DNA from 2 places in the Bacillus sp. 11C genome. Region 1 is predicted to be linked to the other one. Evidence: riboswitches for the same ligand, from Rfam matches in the RefSeq annotation. Region 1 holds a riboswitch; the other holds the start of a gene.
The links. A riboswitch is a leader RNA that binds a small molecule or an ion and turns the genes downstream of it on or off. The one in region 1 is predicted to bind cyclic di-AMP.
Positions count from the first base shown of each region.

Region 2: linked by a shared signal. The riboswitch ahead of ACY3LV_RS03265 (dicarboxylate/amino acid:cation symporter) and the one ahead of ktrA (potassium uptake protein KtrA) in region 1 are both predicted to bind cyclic di-AMP.

Region 1 is NZ_JBUPVZ010000005.1:5,541-15,664, reverse strand. It holds gene ACY3LV_RS08810 (AI-2E family transporter) at 1-481, shown strand, start outside; gene ACY3LV_RS08805 (undecaprenyl-diphosphate phosphatase) at 572-1,402, shown strand; tRNA gene ACY3LV_RS08800 (tRNA-Ala) at 1,509-1,581, shown strand; partial or broken gene ACY3LV_RS08795 (MFS transporter) at 2,000-2,229, shown strand; gene ACY3LV_RS08790 (glucosaminidase domain-containing protein) at 2,514-3,362, shown strand; gene ACY3LV_RS08785 (YiaA/YiaB family inner membrane protein) at 3,470-3,733, shown strand; gene ktrB (Ktr system potassium transporter KtrB) at 3,770-5,107, opposite strand; gene ktrA (potassium uptake protein KtrA) at 5,114-5,782, opposite strand; cyclic di-AMP (ydaO/yuaA leader) riboswitch at 5,856-6,004, opposite strand; gene bslA (biofilm surface layer hydrophobin BslA) at 6,152-6,697, opposite strand; gene cudC (choline uptake/conversion transcriptional regulator CudC) at 6,904-7,446, opposite strand; gene betB (betaine-aldehyde dehydrogenase) at 7,645-9,117, shown strand; gene gbsB (choline dehydrogenase) at 9,133-10,124, shown strand, end outside.
Region 2 is NZ_JBUPVZ010000002.1:99,021-109,144, forward strand. It holds gene ACY3LV_RS03215 (UDP-N-acetylmuramoyl-tripeptide--D-alanyl-D-alanine ligase) at 1-178, opposite strand, end outside; gene ACY3LV_RS03220 (D-alanine--D-alanine ligase) at 249-1,334, opposite strand; gene ACY3LV_RS03225 (thioredoxin family protein) at 1,488-1,808, shown strand; gene ACY3LV_RS03230 (cation diffusion facilitator family transporter) at 1,823-2,695, opposite strand; gene ACY3LV_RS03235 (Fur-regulated basic protein FbpA) at 2,943-3,107, shown strand; gene fbpB (Fur-regulated basic protein FbpB) at 3,061-3,240, shown strand; gene ACY3LV_RS03245 (acyl-CoA dehydrogenase family protein) at 3,269-4,411, opposite strand; gene ACY3LV_RS03250 (hypothetical protein) at 4,543-4,878, opposite strand; gene ACY3LV_RS03255 (ABC transporter permease) at 4,973-5,740, opposite strand; gene ACY3LV_RS03260 (ABC transporter ATP-binding protein) at 5,733-6,659, opposite strand; gene ACY3LV_RS03265 (dicarboxylate/amino acid:cation symporter) at 6,751-7,989, opposite strand; cyclic di-AMP (ydaO/yuaA leader) riboswitch at 8,063-8,194, opposite strand; gene ACY3LV_RS03270 (AI-2E family transporter) at 8,241-9,293, opposite strand; gene dctP (C4-dicarboxylate transporter DctP) at 9,442-10,124, opposite strand, start outside.

The DNA.
Region 1 (10,124 bases):
GTTAAGCTCTTATATCAGAGGCCAGATCATTGTCAGCTTCTGTATCGGGTTTTTGCTGTTTATCGGTTATTTGATTATCGGGCTGGATTATGCTTCATTGCTTGCCATCATTGCGGCTTGTACAAGCATCGTTCCGTATTTAGGGCCGACGATTGCCATTACGCCAGCGATTATCATCGCCATAGTGACATCGCCGCTCATGCTGCTTAAGCTGGTGATCGTATGGACAATTGTTCAGCTGATCGAAGGGAAGCTGATCTCTCCGCAAATTATGGGGAAAAACCTTCACATCCACCCTATTACGATTATTTTTCTGCTGTTAACAGCCGGTAAGCTGTTTGGTGTGGTTGGAATCATTCTTGCCATTCCGGGCTATGCAGTTACTAAAGTCATTACGACACATTTATTTGACTGGTTTAAAATGCGGTCACATTTATACGACGAAGAAAAAAATGAAAATACGTCAGGGCATAAAGTGTGATTTTCGTTTATAGTTATATAAGACGGGCTTTCCAATTATGGAAAGCTCCCGTTATGTAAAAAATAAATGTCTAATGGGGAGAATCAAATCATGACTCTATGGGAATTGTTTGTAGCTGCCATTTTAGGGATCGTAGAAGGGTTAACAGAGTATGCGCCGGTTTCTTCGACAGGACATATGATCATAGTAGACGATATCTGGCTTAAATCAAGCAATCTGATGTCAGAAGAAGCTGCCAACTCATTCAAAGTGGTGATTCAGCTTGGTTCTATTTTAGCAGTGGCCATCGTGTTTAAAGACCGGATTTTGAATTTGCTCGGCCTGAAAAAGAATATTACCAGCGACCAGAAGCAGGGACATAAATTAAGCATTGCACAAATTGCAGTCGGACTTGTGCCTGCAGCTGTTCTCGGCTTTTTGTTTGAGGATTACATTGATGAATATTTATTTTCTGTTCAAACTGTAGCCGTGGGTTTAATTGCCGGGGCAGTCCTGATGCTTTTTGCTGATTGGGTGAATAAACGGAAAGTTGCAACAGACACCCTCGACCGCATTTCCTATAAGCAGGCGATAGGAGTCGGCTTATTCCAATGTCTTGCCCTGTGGCCGGGTTTCTCGCGTTCCGGTTCAACCATTTCCGGAGGCGTTATTCTTGGATTGAACCATCGCGCGGCAGCCGACTTTACGTTTATTATGGCGATGCCGATCATGATGGGAGCAAGCTTTTTGAGCCTTGTGAAGCACTGGGACAGTTTAAGCTCGGATCTGTTGCCGTTTTTCATCGTCGGCTTTATCTGCGCCTTTGTTGTCGCGCTGTTTGTCGTCCGTTTCTTCTTAAAACTGATTAACAAAATCAAACTCGTCCCCTTTGCAATCTACCGAATCATCCTCGGTGTGATTTTACTTTTAATCATGATGTAAATCTAAAAATAAGGCTCTTCCGGAGCCTTATTTTTTCTGTCATTTCAAGAGGGAACAGCTTGTTTTTCAAAAAAAAATCATCTATAATAAATATGACGTTACATACGGGGCCATAGCTCAGCTGGGAGAGCGCTACACTGGCAGTGTAGAGGTCAGGGGTTCGAGCCCCCTTGGCTCCATACCTTTAAACCCTTATTCTATAAGGGTTTTTTTGTTTGTTTTTGAGGAAAAGGTTCGTTCGCTGTTTTTTTTGAACATGTCACGACAGGATTTTCCGGTGAACTTTAAAATGGTCGCCTGAGGGAGTAAGCAGGGACTCATAAGTGAAGTTTTAGCCCGCTTTGGCTCAAAATTACGATATCGGGCAAAAGCTGTTCAGGCTTTTGTTTTATACTTGAAATTTCTGTCATTGGAAAAACCTAATCGATTAGGAACAATATTTGAACATATGATCACTTTTTCACATATTTAAATTAATATCATTTCCCATGATAGGGAGAGTATTAGAATGAAAGCTAATGGCATGCAAAATCTATTAGCTTCTTTTGTTTTTTAAAATGATGTGTTTCGTATGCATTTATAGGAAGGAATGACAACATGAAGACAAAACACTGTTGGATGATTTCTTTGCTCGCTGTTTTAGCTGTCGGGCCGAGATTAATGTTTAACATGGCATTGTCGTCAGTTCAAGGCCTTGTTCAGAAGACGGTCGGAGGGACTTCATATCAGTGAATCCAATAGTAATCGGCAATATGGCCTTTGCATTATTTTTGCCGGCAGGTCCGCTGCTGAGGAAAAAATTTGGCGCCCATCCGATCTATCTAGCTCTGCAAGATTCTATGATGCCTCCTTATCATGATTTCTTTTATCCTGAGTGTTCTGTTCAAACGCCGCTGTCACCACATTCTGCGGAAGTCGGCTCCAATGTCGTCCTTCCTAGACTTCAAGGATTTTGTCAACAATCTGAACCATTTCTAGTGAAAAGGTTTTTTGTTTGCAATCTTTTCCCAACTTTCTGCCTAAAGAATTGAAAAATATTAGAAGTCAAAGTAAAATTCTAAAAGGTAGATTCTTTTACATTCGTAATCTCTTAACTCGAAGGAAGGTATTCATGGCCCGTAAAAAACTGAAAAAACGCAGACTCTTGATTACACTATTTTTCATTGTATCGATTCCGTTAGCCTTTTTTGTTTTAGCCACAACTTTATCAAAGCCGATTGAAACATCCAAAGAACCCGAAGAAATTGATGAACAGCAAGTATTTATTGACAGCCTGTCCGGGCATGCACAAATTCTGTATGAGAAATATCATGTCCTCCCCAGCATCACGATCGCTCAGGCCATTCTCGAATCTGACTGGGGGAACAGCGAACTTGCTGCTCAGGCCAATAACCTTTTTGGTGTAAAAGGAAATTATAAAGGCCATCACGTCACGATGGAAACGGATGAATTTGAAAAAGGGGAAAGAAAAACCATTCGCGCAAAGTTTCGCAAATACAGCACGTTTTTTGAATCTATGGATGACCATGCCCAATTGTTTGTTCGCGGCACATCATGGAATAAAAAGAAGTATAAACCGGTGCTTGATGCTGGGGATTATAAGGAAGCGGCAACCGCCTTGCAAACAGCAGGATATGCTACAGATCCTGATTACGCTGACAAACTCAGCGCTATTGTGGAAAAATATGATTTAGATGCGTACGATGAGGTCAATCCATCCTTGAAATCTGTGGATTTCATCGGCTCCATTAAAGACAGTGCCGTTCAAGACGTATGGTCCAAGCCTTCTACTGATGAGCAGTCCATAAGACTTACCTCTGCCCAATCTTACATCGGAAAGGACATAAAGGTAGTATCTAAAAAGCAGAAGGGCCAGTCCGTATGGTACCAATTTCAAATCAATGATAAGCTCATCGGCTGGATTGACGATTCAGCTGTTGAAATAAAGGAATCAACCTAAGCTGTTTTTACTGGTATTTTTATTTCTATGTTCCATTCAGGGGAATTTGAGGTATAATATTCCACGGAAGTTATCACTTATTGACTATGTTTTCAGGAGGAACAACGATGCAGAAATATAGACGGAGAAACACGGTTGCTTTTACAGTATTAGCTTATTTCACTTTTTTTGCGGGAGTATTTTTGTTTAGTGTCGGACTCTATAATGCTGATAATCTGGAACTCAATGAAAAAGGCTATTATATTGCCGTTATGATACTTGTAGCGGTCGGTGCGATTCTTACACAAAAAGTGACCCGTGATAACGCAGAAGATAACGAAATCATCGCGGAGCAGGAAAAAAGACACAATCAATCTCATATCGAATCATAAAAAAAATCCGGCGCCTGCACGCCGGATTTTTTGCTATCACCCCGTAAACACCTCACCATCAGGATAACGAATATTTGATTTCTCTGTTTTCGCGAATGAAAACACGAACGTCAGAGGACCAATTCTTCCGATGAACATGATGACAATAATGATACATTTTCCCGCTTCTGTGAGTTCGGGAGTCAATCCCATTGATAGACCGACAGTTCCGAATGCTGAAAAGGTTTCAAACACAATTTGGATAAACGGTGCTTGTTCTGTGATCGTCAGGGCGAAAATTCCTAAAAACACAATGAACAAGCTGGTGACGCTGACAGCTAGAGCTTTTATGATAATCGGGTATTTGATGGAGCGGCGGAAAATAACCGTTTCTTTTTTTCCTCGCAAATAAGCGATAACAGACATTAAAATCACGATGAACGTGGTCAGTTTAATACCGCTCGCTGTTGAAGCGCTGCCTGCTCCGATAAACATCAATAATAACGTAAATACAATCGTTCCTTCTCTCATACTCCCAATATCGAGGGAATTGAAGCCCGCGGTTCTCGGCGTTACAGCCTGAAAATAGGAAGCCCACAGTTTATCTCCTATATGCAGGTGGCCGAGCGTGCCGGGGTTGCTATACTCTAAAGTGAAAATCACCAGCATAGCAACTGCATTCAGAATCAATGTACCTGTAAGCATGAGCTTCGTATGTAAGGAAAAGGCTTTGAATCGCCGGTTTTTCATGATGTCAAACAGAACTGTAAATCCGATCCCTCCTGTAATAAATAAAAAAGTAATCACGATGTTAATTGTAGGATCTCCAACGAAGCTCATCAAGTTATCCGGCCACAACGAAAATCCGGCATTGTTAAAAGCAGATATTGCATGAAACAGACTGGCAAACAAGCCGAATGCCCAGCCATACTGGGGCACAAACCGGATGGATAAGATAAGAGCTGCTATCAGCTCAATACTGATCGAAAACAGGAACAGAACCTTGACAAGACCTACGACACCGCCGATTGTCGGCTGGTTTAAGGCTTCCTGAACCAGCATTCGTTCTTTTAATCCGATTTTCTTTCCTAATATCATGACGATCAAAACAGCAAAAGTCATAAACCCAAGACCGCCGATCTGAATCAGCCCCATGATGACAGTTTGCCCGAAAATTGTAAATTCTGTACCGGTATCAACAACTGCAAGCCCTGTTACAGTTGTAGCGGAAGCGGCAGTAAAAAGGGCATCGATCCATGATAATGGCTTCGCTGCAGAAATCGGGAGCATTAACAGCACACTCCCGATGATAATGGTTAGAAAAAAACCAATTGCAAGCACTTGAGGCGGTGTGAAACGAACCCATTTGATCACTTTATCCTTTTGAAGTGTCACCTTTGTCTACATCCCTTCGTTTTCAAAACGTCTAATATCCTTTTTGTGCCCCATGATCACCAGGCAATCTTGTTCGTGAATGATGTCTCCGGGTGCTGGAGAAAGCCGGATATCTCCATGGTGTTTAATGGCAAGGATTGTACAGCCGTACTTTACTCTTACATTCAGATCAGTAATTGATTTTGAATTAAGCTTGCGTGTTGCCAGCAGCTCGACAATACTGTACTCATCAGATAAATCAATGTAATTTAAAACGTTCTCATCAGAAAGGCTTTGTGCGATCTTGACGCCCATGTCCTTTTCAGGGTGAATGATACGGTCAGCGCCTATTTTTTCAAGCACTTTATGGTGATAATGGTTTTGAGCTTTGACCCAAATATTCGGGATGTCAAATTCCTTTAATAATAAGGTGGTCAGGGTACTTGCTTGAATATTCGCTCCGATCGCAACAACCACATATTCAAAATTGCGTATTCCTAACGATAGCAATTCGTTTTCTTCGGTGGCGTTGGCAATCACCGCATGAGTTGCGTAAGAAGCGTATGCATTTACCTTTTCTTCGTTGATATCAATTGCAAGGACCTCATGCCCCATTCTGTGCAGCTCTTTGCAAATGCTTCCGCCAAACCGGCCCAGCCCAATCACGGCAAATTGCTTATTTTTTATTTTTCCCAATGTTCATAACTCCCTTAGTAAAATTAACGTTTTTGAAGCAAAAAAGACCATCTCGAAGAATGGCCGCTAATAGACCTCCTCTCTGGATACGCCTACGAGGTTAGCTGTCGGATTAGGGATTCAGAGTACCCCCTCTTACTAAGTAAGATTCACCCCTAGGCTGTGAATAAAACAGCCAATCGTTGGTTCCCCCGTTCGTGTTTGATTAAGCGGTAAAAGAGACTCTTATGAAATTGAACACTCAAGAATTTACTCCTGTTTCTAGAGTTTGTCAATTTAAATTTTAAACCAGAAAAAAGATAATTAGAAATAGAGGGAAAAGGGGAGGTTAAAACACAAAAAAAGACCGGCGTTAACCGGTCTTCATGTTTAGTTGCAGCCGCATGGCTGAGTCGGAGGAGTACTGCGCTTAGCCACGTCAATGCTGGCTTCGGCGTAAAATTTATTTCCGATGCTCAATGATTTATTCTCCGCACGGAAAGTATATGTACCAGCGGCAGGAAGTGTTTTGTTATTTAGTTTTAATTTGAATTCGCCAGCTCCTAACAAATCAAGTGCCAGAGGAACCCTTACTGTTTTCCCGTTATTAAGGATCTGTGTTTCACGCAACGCACGCCCGTTCATTGTGTCTTTTGTATTTGCAGTAAATCCGCTTGGCAATGTAAATTCCATAACGCCAAGGCTGAGAAGCGTATTTGGACGGTATGTCAATTCGATATCGGAGAAAGACCATTCCGTTTTGCTGGTCCCTGTGATTGTTGCAAACAATGAAGCTGTTGACTGTGTTCTCATAGTAGACTCAGTATGAGCGGAAGTTGATTTAGATTCAGCCGCGAAAGAAGCTGTAGGTGCAGAAACGAGTAAACCGAGACTTAATGCACCAATTGCCAAAGAAGATAATAATTTACGTTTCATAATAAAATTCCCCCTTAAAAGTTATAAAATATATAGGCCTGCCCGCTTTTCACCTCCACTGAGTGGCCAAATACAAATTTTACCTACATAAAATTAACATCAAATATTTTGGAAGTAAATGGGGTGTTTTTCCCGTATTTTTCAAATTTGTAGTAATTACATACAAACGAACAGAAAAACGCCCGGTTTCCCAGGCGTTTTCTTCTTTACTTTCTTTCGATTGGTATAAACTTAAAAATTTCCCCGCTCTGCACCGATTCAGCAAGCCGTTTCAGCCAATCATAGTAGGCTCTAGAGTTTTCCAGCTGCTCGTAAAGCTGCAGCGCTTCATTTTTGAGGTCTTCATTGAGGCCTTCCTTGTTTAAAACCTCTTGTAAATCAGCCTGGGCTTCCTCAATCGCTGCTACATTTACTTGAACTTCCCGCTCCCATTTAGGCGGAAAGAAATTCGTGAAAAATTTGAAAAAATCTTTTTCAGCTACAAATGTATGCTTGCGGATGCCCCGGTGAAAAGTTTTTTTCACCACATTTAAGTCCTGAAGTTTTTTGACACCTGTGCTCATGCTTGGCTTGCTCATTTGCAATTCCTCACGCATTTCGTCAAGCGTCATCTCATCCCGCATATACATCGTCCCATATAAAATCCCGACACTGCGGGTAATTCCGTAAAGATCCATCGTTTCAGCAATGGAGTCGATAACAAGATCCCGAGCCTGTTCTATAACTGCAAATTCTGGATTTTCATCCATACTGACCCTCTTTTCCTTTAGAGAATTAAATTCGTTAAGTTATTTCTTTATGTTCTTTATCTTAACGAAACATAAAGAAAAGTCAAAAAGAAAAATCAAAATGGGGCTTTGACAGTTTAAAAACCATATGTTAGATTAAGGTTGTTAAAAACATTAAATTTTTATTTAACAAACTTTATTTACGTCAAGGAGGCTTATATGAGTCAAACATTATACATTGACGGTGAATGGATCAGCGCCGAAAAAGAGCAGATCCGCAACATTATCAACCCATTTAATCAAGAAGAAATTGCAACCGTAAGCGAGGGAGGGCGAGAGGACGCCATCAAGGCGATCGAAGCCGCGCGAAGAGCCTTTGACAAAGGAGAATGGTCATCTCTATCCGGGCTTGAACGCGGGAAAATTGTTCTGAAAATTGCGGAATTAATTAGACGTGATCTTGATGAGCTGGCTGAACTTGAATCTCTTGATACGGGAAAAACACTCGAAGAAAGTAAGGCCGATATGGACGATATCGCCAATGTATTTCAATATTACGCCGGATTGGCAGACAAAGATGGTGGAGAGATCATTTCTTCTCCGATCCCTGATTCAGAAAGCAAAATCATCAGAGAGCCAATCGGGGTTTGCGGCCAGATTACGCCATGGAATTATCCGCTCCTGCAAGCGAGCTGGAAAATCGCGCCTGCACTGGCTGCAGGAAATACGATCGTCATGAAGCCGAGTGAGATCACGCCGCTAACGACAATCAAAGTGTTCAAGCTGATGGAAGAAGCGGGTGTTCCAAAAGGTGTCGCAAATCTCGTCCTTGGACCGGGAGCAACAGTGGGCGACGAGCTTGCCGCAAACGAAGACGTCGATTTGGTTTCATTTACAGGGGGAATCGAAACAGGCAAAAAAATCATGCGGGCGGCAAGCGGAAACGTCAAAAAAATCGCGCTTGAATTGGGCGGGAAAAATCCAAATATCGTTTTCAAGGACGCAGATTTAGAAGTTGCGGTCGATCAGGCATTAAACGCTGTATTTTTCCACGCTGGCCAAGTATGCTCCGCCGGTTCCCGCTTGCTTGTTGAAGATGCTATTTACGATCAATTTTTAGCAGAGCTTGTCAAACGGGCAAAACGCATAAAACTCGGAAATGGTTTTGACGCAGAGACAGAAAGCGGTCCGCTTATTTCTGCAGAGCACAGGGCAAAGGTAGAAAAATATGTAGAGATCGGAATAGAAGAAGGCGCGAAGCTCGAGACAGGCGGCAAACGTCCGGAAGACCCTGCGCTACAAAACGGCTTTTTCTATGAACCTACTATTTTCTCAAACTGTAAATCGAATATGAGAATTGTTCAGGAAGAGGTATTCGGTCCTATATTGACAGTCGAAACCTTCAGCTCGGAAGATGAGGTAATCGCGCTTGCGAATGATACCATCTATGGCTTGGCCGGAGCGGTATGGTCTAAAGATATTGAAAAGTGTGAACGCGTAGCAGCCCGCTTGAGAATGGGAACGGTTTGGATTAACGATTTCCATCCGTATTTTGCGCAGGCGCCATGGGGCGGCTATAAGCAGTCCGGATTCGGACGCGAGCTTGGAAAAATAGGCCTTGAAGAATATACAGAAGTCAAACATGTGTATCGCAATACAAAACCGGCAGCGGTTAATTGGTTCAATTCATAAAAGGGAGAGATTATAATGACATTAAATATGAAAGTAGAAAGCATGCACAAATTCCACACATTTGAAATTCCGACTGTGATTAAGCACGGAATCGGAGCCGTCAAGCATACGGGAGAAGAAATAGCTGCGCTGGGCGTTTCGAAAGCACTCCTTGTCACAGACCCTGGGATTTATAAAGCCGGCGTCGTTGACCCTGTAATCGAATCACTAAAAGGAGCGGGCATTGAAGTTGTGCTCTTTAATAAAGTAGAGCCAAACCCGCCTGTCCGTCTTGTGAATGAAGGGTCTGAGCTATACAAAAAAGAGAACTGTAATGGTTTAGTGGCAGTCGGAGGCGGAAGCTCCATGGACACAGCGAAAGCAATTGGAGTAGAAGCAACACACGAAGGAAGCGTACTTGATTATGAAGCGGCAGATGGAAAAAAAACGCTGGAAAACCGGATCCCTCCGCTGACAACAATTCCGACAACAGCCGGAACAGGTTCAGAAGTAACCCAATGGGCTGTTATTACGGATGAAGAAAGAGAATTCAAGTTCAACACGGGCGGTCCGCTGATCGCAGCGCACCTGACCATCATTGATCCTGAGCTTCATATTTCAATGCCTCCGCATGTAACAGCCATGACGGGAATTGATGCGCTTGCTCATGCCATTGAGTGCTATACAATGAAATTTGCTCAGCCAATCACGGATGCAGTTGCCTTAATGGCGATTGAATATGCCGCTCATTACATTAAAAGAGCATTTGCTGACGGAGAGGATCTGGAAGCAAGATACGGAATGGCGCAGGCTGCGATGCTTGCAGGTCTTTCTTACGGCAGTGAATCAGCGGGCGCGGCTCATGCGATGAGCCAAACGCTTGGCGGCATTATTCCAGTCGCTCACGGTCAATGTGTGGCTGCGATGATGGGTCCTGTCATGGAATACAACTGGAAGGGCTATCCTGAGAAGTTTGCACGTATTGCAAAAGCGTTCGGTATTGATACTAGCAATATGACAACAGAAGA
Region 2 (10,124 bases), on a different contig from region 1:
CCTGCTGCACAAATGTGTGTCCGTTAAAATGTTCCCCTTTCAGCGGGATGAAAAGCTGATCTTGTTCCAGTTTCCTTGTATCAGTTGCCACTCCATGAATGACTGTTTGTTCGTATTGCGGATTTGTCAATGTGCCTTTGACCATCTCTGCAATATTTTTTATGGTTCGCTTAATCAAGTGCGGTCCCTCTCTTTCTTTTTGTATACGGGAAAAGACACTGCCCTCTTACCGGCAGTGTCCATCTTCATTAGAATGTATGCTTAATCAATTGTTTCTCAGCGTGGCGTTCTTTTGCAAGCTCCACAAGCTGTTCAATAAGGTCAGCGTATTCCACTCCCGCCTCTTTCCAGAGCAGCGGGAACATGCTGAAAGGAGTAAAGCCAGGCATTGTGTTAACTTCATTGATCAGAACTTCGCCGTCTGCGGTCAAGAAAAAGTCCGCTCTGACAAGTCCTGAACCATCGATCGCTTTAAACGCCTTAATTGCCATATCACTGATTTTTGCGTATTCCTCATCGGTCACGTTTGCCGGAATCACCAGATCAGTATCTCCATCCTCATATTTCGCTTTGTAATCGTAGAAATCTGTCTTCGGTGCGATTTCTCCCACAACAGAGCATTTAGGATCATCATTTCCAAGTACGCCGATTTCGATTTCTCGGCCATTAATTCCTTCTTCAACGACAACTTTGCGGTCATATTGGAATGCAAGCTCGAACGCTTTTTGCAATTCTTCACGGTTTCGGCATTTGCTGATTCCGACACTTGAGCCAAGGTTCGCCGGTTTTACGAAGCAAGGATAGCCTAACTCCTGTTCGACCTGCTCACAGCTTTCTTCCGGAGAACGAGTCCAGTCTTTCTTAAGGAAAGCTGCGTATTTAGCCTGAGCTAGGGCGGCTTGCGCGAATAGATGTTTCATCACGACTTTATCCATGCCTGCTGAGGAAGCAAGCACGCCGTTGCCGACATATGGAATATTTAACAGTTCGAGCATTCCTTGAATCGTACCGTCTTCTCCGTTCGGTCCGTGGAGGAGCGGGAATACGACGTCGATGGCTTCATTTTGCTCTGACGCTTCCTGCGGAAACATCTCCTGATTCAGGGCAGCTGGAGAAAAAGCACTGCCTCCTTGCTCAAATTGAAGCATTTTCACATTTGAAACAGGCTCGGTTAAACGGGCGCCTCTTACCCATTCGCCTTTTTCAGTTATATAAATCGGATGTATATCAAACTTCTCAGTATTAAGCGCTTTGATTACAGCCAGAGCCGTCTGCAGTGAAACATTATGTTCAGCCGACTTTCCTCCGTACACTAATCCTAGACTTGTTTTCAATGGATACTCCCCCCACTACAATTCATCTTTACTATCTTATCACTTTCACGAGAAAATGATCTAATTATTTTTGGGCATGCTGATGCTGAAAGCATTTGTATGTAATTCATTTTTATTTTATATTAAAATGGCATTGAAAAGGAGATGTGACATATGAAAAAAATCACAACAAACGAACAATTTAATGAACTGATTCAATCTGATAAAGAAATTATTGTGAAGTTTTATGCAGATTGGTGCCCAGACTGCACACGCATGAATATGTTCATCGGCGATATTTTGGAAGAATACAATCAAAACGATTGGTATGAGCTGAATAAGGACGAGCTTCCTGAACCGGCTGAAAAATACCAAGTAATGGGCATTCCCAGCTTACTTATCTTCAAAAACGGTGAAAAAACAGCTCACCTTCACAGCGCCAATGCCAAAACGCCTGAAGAAGTGACTGAATTTTTATCTGAACATATAAGCTAATTCGTTAAACAGCCTTATTTTATGTCGTCGGGCTCTACATGAACATGAACATGAGTGACATCGTGTTCATGTTTTATTTTGTCTTCTACTTCATCCGCCACTCCATGGCCTTCCTCTACTGTAAGCTTCGGATCAACCGTAATGACCATCTCAATATGAACTGTGCTGCCTAAATACCTCGCTTTCACATCTTTTAGACGATGTACATTCTCAATTCTGCCCACAGTCTGTTTGTAAGGCTCAAGATCTTTCAAATGAAAACCGTCTGTTAATGAATGTGAAGCGTCTTTAAAGATATCCCAAGCCGTCTTGCAGATGATGATACCGATGACAAAAGCCGTTACCGGATCGATCCACGGCAGCTGCAGCTGGGATGACATCACACCGATAAACGCACCCGCACTTACAAAGGCATCTGACCTGCTGTCCTTTGCTGCTGCCATCAAGGCAGAGCTTTTAATGGATGCCGCCAGCCTTTTGTTATATAAATAGATGCTATACATAAACACAGCACTGCCTAACGCCGTCCATGCCGCAATAAGACTTGGCGTTTCGGTTGTTCCGCCCGCAATCGCTCTCCCCCCGCCGATTAACACTTCAATGCCGACAACCATCATAATAAAAGACGCAACTAGGGACGAAATCGTTTCAGCCCGATAATGGCCATATGGATGATCGTTGTCAGCCGGCCTTTGAGAAATACGCAATCCAATGAGTACCGCTACTGACGCTACAATATCTGTTGCGTTATTTAATCCATCTGCTCTCAGCGCTTCGGAATGGTAGAGAATCCCAACGACAAGCTTCAGAACAGCAAGGATGACGTATGCGAAAATATTGAGGAGCGCCCCTTTTTCTCCCTTTTTCAGATTTTTTGTCCGCTCCATTGAATACCAGCCTCCATTCTGTTACATAGTATGGTTCCAAAACATGAAAAATAGCAGCAGTATTCAATGGAGAGGGACATTTCGACAGCAAATTATTGCCCGGGAAACTTTTTGTCGATCTGTTGAATATTTGCAGATTTATGCAAGAATAGGACTGTTTTCACCTTTACAGGCTAATGGGGACAATGTATACTGAGTTCAATTGATAATGATTATCAATATCGTTTGATTGGAGGTTGGTGACACAATGACACCTCAGTCTGGAGAAATCAGAAAAAAACAGCTCATTCATCTGTTAATACAGAATGGTATATACAAAAAGTCCACGCGTCATTTATATGAATTGTCGCTGACAGAGTTAGAAAGTGAATACAAACATGTCAGGAGGGAACCAGAGCATGTCGAAGCGTAAAGTAAAAACCTACCAGCAGCTGATCCAGGAAAACAAAGAGGCGATTATGGGCAACCCAAAGCTGATGAATATCATTTATGACAGAATCGACCGCAAGCATCAAAAAAATCTGCAGGAGCAAAACAATACATAAAAAGAGCCGGGAAGGCTCTTTTTTTTCATCACTCAAACGCTTCTGAGGCCAGCTTTTGGATGACCGCATCATCCATCGGCGGGTTATGGAGGCCTGCGCGCGCATCACGATAATAGCGCTGAAGCGGGTTGGTTCGTTCTAGGCTTTTGGCGCCGACAATTCTCATCGCTTTATCGACAACAGACAGCGCAGCATTTGTGACGATATGTTTCGCCGCACCGAGCTCGCTTCTCAAATGAGGGCGGCGCTCTGGATCGTCATACAATTGGGCAATATGGAAAAGAAAATGTCTGGCAGTAGTCAGTTCAAGCTCCATTTCGCCTGTTCTTTGCTGGACGGCCGGAACATCCTTGATCGGCCCCTTCAAACTGTTTGGAGAATACTCGGCTGCAAATCGCACCGCATAGTCTCGTGCTGCTTGAGCAATGCCAAGATAAATCGCCGGTATGTGAAGAAGCCATCCATTCGGTTTTGCCCCTCGAGGACCTTGAAGCACTTCCACCAGTTTCTCCTCATCAAGCATGACCTCATTCAGTACTAGGTCATGGCTCCCAGTCGCTCGCATCGCCATCATATCCCACGTTTCTTCAATCGACAATCCGGGATCATCTTTATGAATGAGAAACACGCCTGTTGATTGTTTTTCTTCAATCCATGCCGTGACTAAAAAATAATCCAGTGCTTGCGACATCGTCGTAAAGGTTTTTCTTCCGTTCACTGCCCATTTGCCATCTTTTTTAACGGCGATTGTACCGGGACGCCCTCCTCTTGTCGGGCTTCCGGTGTTCGCTTCTGTCGCCGCCCTGTTGATGACAGCCCCGTTTTTAACTTCCTTTGCAATAAACGCAAACACATCTTTATCCCAGCTGTTTCCTTCTCCGAGCTCTCCTATTACGCTCAAATGCCAGCCGATGCTCAATGCTGCAGGTGCGTCTCCCCGTGCCAGCCGTTCTTGAAACAGGAGCATATCGTAAACAGAAATGCCCCCTCCTCCATGAGATGCCGGCAATGTTAAGGCCGTATACCCGGCATCACGCAGTTTTTGTATTTTTTCTGCAGGAAAACGTCCCTGTTCGTCATCTTCAGCGGCCGTTTGCTGAAATTCATCCGCAATCCGTCCGATTCTCTCCATCCATTGCCGCTGTTGATCGTTTTGTATAAATAATGACATCCGGCAGCCCCCCAAGGTTTTAATTCCGATAAGTTTAATATGTATTATAGATTTCCTGCCATCATTCCGCAACTGTTAACCTTTATTTCCGGTATAGAAAAACACGCCGTTCCCTCTAGGGAACAGCGTGTTTAGACAGGATTTGCATCCCGGTCTTGTTTCATGCCGAGATAAATCAGCATATATGTCAGGTAACCCATTGTCATCACCAGGCCGCCGAAGAAAAAGCTCGAGAAAATCGGCTCTTCAAAAGCGGTTACTGCCGCTAGCACAATCCAGCTTGCATACAGATAGATGATAAAATAACGGATGCCCGTCTTCATTTTATATATCATGTACAGCCCCACGAGAGAAAACAATCCAAGCGCGAGTCTGAAATAAACAAGATGTTCAAATTGAAAAGTGAATGACACAAATGAGAATCCAAGCAGCAATACGATCGGTAAAGCGGTAATAAAGTTCCTCAATCGAGACACCTCCGTCAGTACCTTTAGTATAAACCAAAATATCAGCTGATATTGATTTACGTGATTTTTTTCACAAAAGTGTCATTCCTTGCCTTTATACCCGGACATCCCGTTTACAGAAGCACCACCAGCCAACGGCAATGAAAAATATGGCATGTATGATGATAATTCCCACCGAAAACAATGGCGTCATGCCTGAAAACAACACGGTCTGGCCGCTGCTGTATTGGGTAAAGTCAGTGTTCGCAAAAAGTAAAAAGCTGCCCCATTTGTTTTCAAACAGCTTCATGAGCTGGACAAGTGTACTCGCTCCATATAAAACGACAAAAGAAACGACGACAGCTACCGCACTGTTGCGGAACAGCGAAGAACAAAGCAGCCCGAACAATCCCATCATTACGGCTTCAAGCCAGTTTGACCCGATCAGCTCCAAAGTGTTGATCAGCAATGCCTGTGATTCTGAAGTCACGGATGTGCCAAAAAAGATAAGACCGAATAATAATGCCAGAATGTAGTATGCCAAATATAAATAAAAGCTGGCCATCACAATTGTGATTAATTTTGACCCAAAAATCTTTTGGCGTTTAACTGGACGAATGAGCAGAAATTTGATCGTCTTTTTATCAAACTCCATCGAAACAATTGTCGCTGCAATCACGATCGTTAACGCCTGCAGCAGGATGTTCAGGCTCGGTGTATACGAAAAATAGCCGATGAAATTTTCATCTGTCCCGGCGCTGATGACAATCCGTTTAATGATCAAAGCCATGAAAAATTGAAAGACCGCCATCAAGATAAGAGATACCAATGTGACCTTCCGATTAAAAAGTTTCATATGTTCATTCCAAACTAATTTAGACAAGCTCTTCTCCCTCCTCTTGATGGGCAGTTGTCGCTTTTATGAATTCATCTTCCAGTGATTGCGTGTAAGGCATAACGGAAAATACATCCAGGTCTTGTCCGACAAGTGAGCGGTTCAGCTCCGGAATGTTTTCTTTTGCTACCTCAACAACAATCGCCCCGTCTTGCCGCTCAGCTTGATATTGATTGCTTGTCAGCCAATTGAGTGCTTTTTCTTCCGGCTGCACTTCAATGATTGCTTTTTCTGTTGTTTGATCTGTTCCATATAAGCTGACTTCCGCTTTGATCTCGCCTTTTTGAATAATGATGACACGGTCACACAGATCTTCAACCTCGCGCAGTAAATGGGTGGCGAATAGGACTGCTGTCCCTTCCTTTTCCGCGAGCTCTTTAATATGATCGCGAAAATCCTTCATACCCGCGGGATCAAGACCGTTTGTCGGCTCATCTAAAATAAGAAGCTTCGGCCCGTGAAGAATCGCCTGCGCAATGCCAAGTCGCTGGCGCATGCCAAGGGAATAGGTTTTGACCTTATCATGAATCGCTGACGTCAGCCCGACACGTTCCACCACTTCATCAAGCCGTTCATCCGCTATTTTTTTGTGCATATTCGCAAAGTGCTTGAGGTTTTCCCAGCCTGTCAGGTACGGATAGAACTCTGGGTTTTCGACGATCGCCCCCACAGCTTCCATTGCTTGTTCAAACTCTGTATCATGCTGGAATCCGCTGATTGTCACACTTCCGCTGTTTTGTTTTAACAGCCCGACGATGATACGGATGAGTGTTGTTTTCCCTGAACCATTCGGGCCGAGCAGGCCGATGATTTCTCCCTCCATGACGTCCATGCTGATCTGTTTTAAAATCTGTTTAGACCCGATCTTTTTATCGAGGCCTTTAATATGTAAAATCGGCTCAGCCATAAAGCCTTCCTCCTTTTTCGGCAAAAAATAAACAGTGCCCAACAATTAGGCACTGTTTGTATTATAGCATTTGTTGCTTCCAAATGTTTGGTTAAACCGATAGAGTCGACGTTTGCTCAGGCTGTTTGTTCTTCTCTGTTTCTGTCACAATGACAGCGCAGGCCGCGTCTCCTGTTGTATTTACAACTGTACGAAGCATATCAAGCAGGCGGTCAATTCCAAGGATCAATCCGATTCCCTCGACAGGAAGACCGACAGATTGAAGCACCATAGCAAGCATAATCAAACCGACTCCCGGAACACCCGCGGTTCCGACACTTGCTAATACAGCCGTCAGTACGACCATCAGCAGCTGCGTGAGTGTCAGATCATGCCCGAATACCTGCGCAATGAAGACGGTGGCTACCCCTTGCATGATGGCTGTTCCGTCCATATTAATTGTAGCGCCCAGCGGCTGGACAAAGCTGCTGATCGGCTCAGGCACCTTTAGTTTTCTCTGTGCCACATCCATGGAAACCGGCAGAGTCGCATTGCTGCTGGAAGTACTGAACGCGACGACCATAACCTCTGAGAAATCTTTAAAGAACGTAATCGGATTTCTTTTGGCGATAAGCGCTACCGTAGATCCGTAGGTTACGACTGCATGTATCAATAATGCAATGGTTACCACAAGCATGTACAAGCCCATCGCTTTCATTGCACTGAACCCTTGGCTTCCCACGGCTGTCGCAATCAAACCGAATGTGCCATACGGAGCAAACTTCATGACCAGATTCACTAGGTACATCATCAATTCATTTCCTTGCTCAACAACTTTGAGAAGCATATCCGCTTTTTTACCGAGCATTGTAATCCCAAGCCCGACAAAAATGGCAAAAGCGATAATCTGCAGCATATTTCCTTCGGTCATCGCTTGAACAGGATTGGTCGGAATAATGTTTAACAGGGTGTCGGCAATACTTGGCGCTTTTTCAGCAGTGAATTCGGCAGACGATGTATCATATGTTCCAAACTCTCCCGGTTTGATGACAAGAGCTAAAATGATGGCAATGGTAATCGCCACTGCAGTTGTGACGAGAAAATAAGAAATCGCCTTTAAACCGATTCTGCCAAGCTTCTTAGGATCGCCCAGTCCAGCTACTCCCAGTGTCAGTGAGAAAAAGACAATCGGAACGACAAGCATTTTGATAAGGTTTAAAAAGATCGTACCAAGCGGACCAAATACAAACTTATTCAAATTTTCAAATAATTCAGGTGATGTCAGGTTAAGAATAATTCCCGTCACCGCACCCAGCACCAATGCAATGATTATCTTTGTAGCCAGCTTCATCTGCATTCCTCCCTTTTTTAAAAAAAAGCCCGCGAGAGACTCCCGTGGGCTTTGGCTATTACATCAAACCACTGGATTCTCTCTTCACGCTGATGAGGTTAGCTGACGGGTTCGGACGAAGAGATGTCCGTTTTTCTGACGAAAAATTAACCCCAAAAGATCGGGTCCCCCACTCCTTAGTTAAAGGATTAAGCGTGTGGCTTACTATTGTATGATAGTTTATTTATACAGAAAAGAACCAATTTTGTAAACTATTTTTTGTTACTTTTCTCTTGGAATCTTTTAGGTCCTTCTTCCTTATTGGTCACATCAAGGATATCAAGGAGAAACACAAAGATCGGAATCCCGATAATTAAACCCCAAATGCCTAAAAAGTGCTCAGAGAAAATGAGTACTATGAAAGTGAAAAAGATCGGCAGTTCTGTTTTCGCAGACATCAGCTTCGGATTTAAGAAATAGGTTTCGATCGCATGTATGGCGAATATGACAAGCACAATGTAGAGCACATACATTCCGCCGCCTGTGCTGTAAGCGATAATACTGAGCGGAATCAAAGAAATGACAACGCCTGCTACAGGAATTAATCCAAGGAAAAACACCATAATAGAAAGCCCAAACAGCTGCGGGAAATGCATAATCCAAAGCGCGATAAACGTCAGAACACAGTTGACGAGCGCAATGATAAATTGAGCCTCAAGCACTTTGCCGAACGTTCTTGCAAATTTTCTTCCGAAGAAAGCAATTTCCTCATAAAAGACCGCCAGTTTGCTCGTTTTAAATTTCCCCATAAATTCTGAAAGCCGTTTTTTCTCAAATAAGAAAAACATGCTGAGAACGAGCGCCATTACGACCTGCAAGCCAAATGTGCTGATATCGGCCAGATACGTATACACCACATTGAAACCCTCTTTGACATATGAACTGATATTAATATCTCCGAAAACACTGGTGATCTCATCAAAGAAAGGGATGGTGTCCGGGTGATACGCAATATGTTTAATTTGCTTAGCCAGCTGCTGAATCTGCGCCGCGACGATCGGATAAAAAACAAATCCCCCAACTGTAAGCAGCACAGCCAGCAACACGTAAAGAAACGTAATGACAACCCGCTGGCTTACGCGGAAGAATCGACTTGCGAACTGCCGTACGACAAACTCCAAACGATCCATTAGAAAGGTGAAAATGAAGGTAAGCAATATTAAGTTGATCATGCTCTTAAATAGATATAACACACCAGTTAACACGACAAAGACGGAAAAACGCCTTACTCCCGGGTGCTGAAAAAATTTAACTAAAGCGGCCATTTATACACCCCTGTTAGGACAAACGTCCTTAATTCAATATAGTATCCATCTGTAAATTATATAACAAAAAAATGCTGAGGTCTCTGTCATTACCTTAATAATTCTTAAACAATTAAAAAAACGGCCCCATGGATGAGCCGCTCATTTCTTAAACTGCTGTTTTCATTTTTTTCATGTCTTCAACAGCCTCTATGCTTTTTGCTTCATCGAATTCATTTTCGCTTTTTGCAACAATGATCGTGGCGATTCCGTTTCCGATCAGGTTCACAATCGCTCTTCCTTCACTCATGAAACGGTCAACCCCAAGCAGGAGTGCAAGACCCTCCAGCGGAATGACCTGAAGCGCTGACAGTGTTGAGGCAAGGACGATAAACCCGCTTCCCGTCACACCGGCCGCTCCCTTCGATGTCAGCATCAGAACGAGGATAATTGTAATTTGCTGGCCAATGCTGAGGTCTACTCCAAACACCTGTGCCAGAAAAACCGTCGCCATTGATAAATAAATCGATGTGCCGTCAAGGTTAAACGAATAGCCCGTCGGAATGACAAGCCCGACAACGGATTTTGAACAGCCGTAACGCTCCATTTTATCCATCATACGCGGAAGCACCGATTCTGAAGAGCTTGTGCCAAGCACGATCAGAAGCTCATCTTTAATAAAGCGCAGGTAATTCCACAGACTGAATCCGTAAAGCTTGCAGATGATATTTAAAGCTACAAATACGAACAGGAACATCGTAATATAAACAGACATCATTAAACTTGCCAGAGGCTTGATGGAATCGAGACCGAAGTGCCCGATCGTATACGCCATCGCCCCGAATGCCCCGA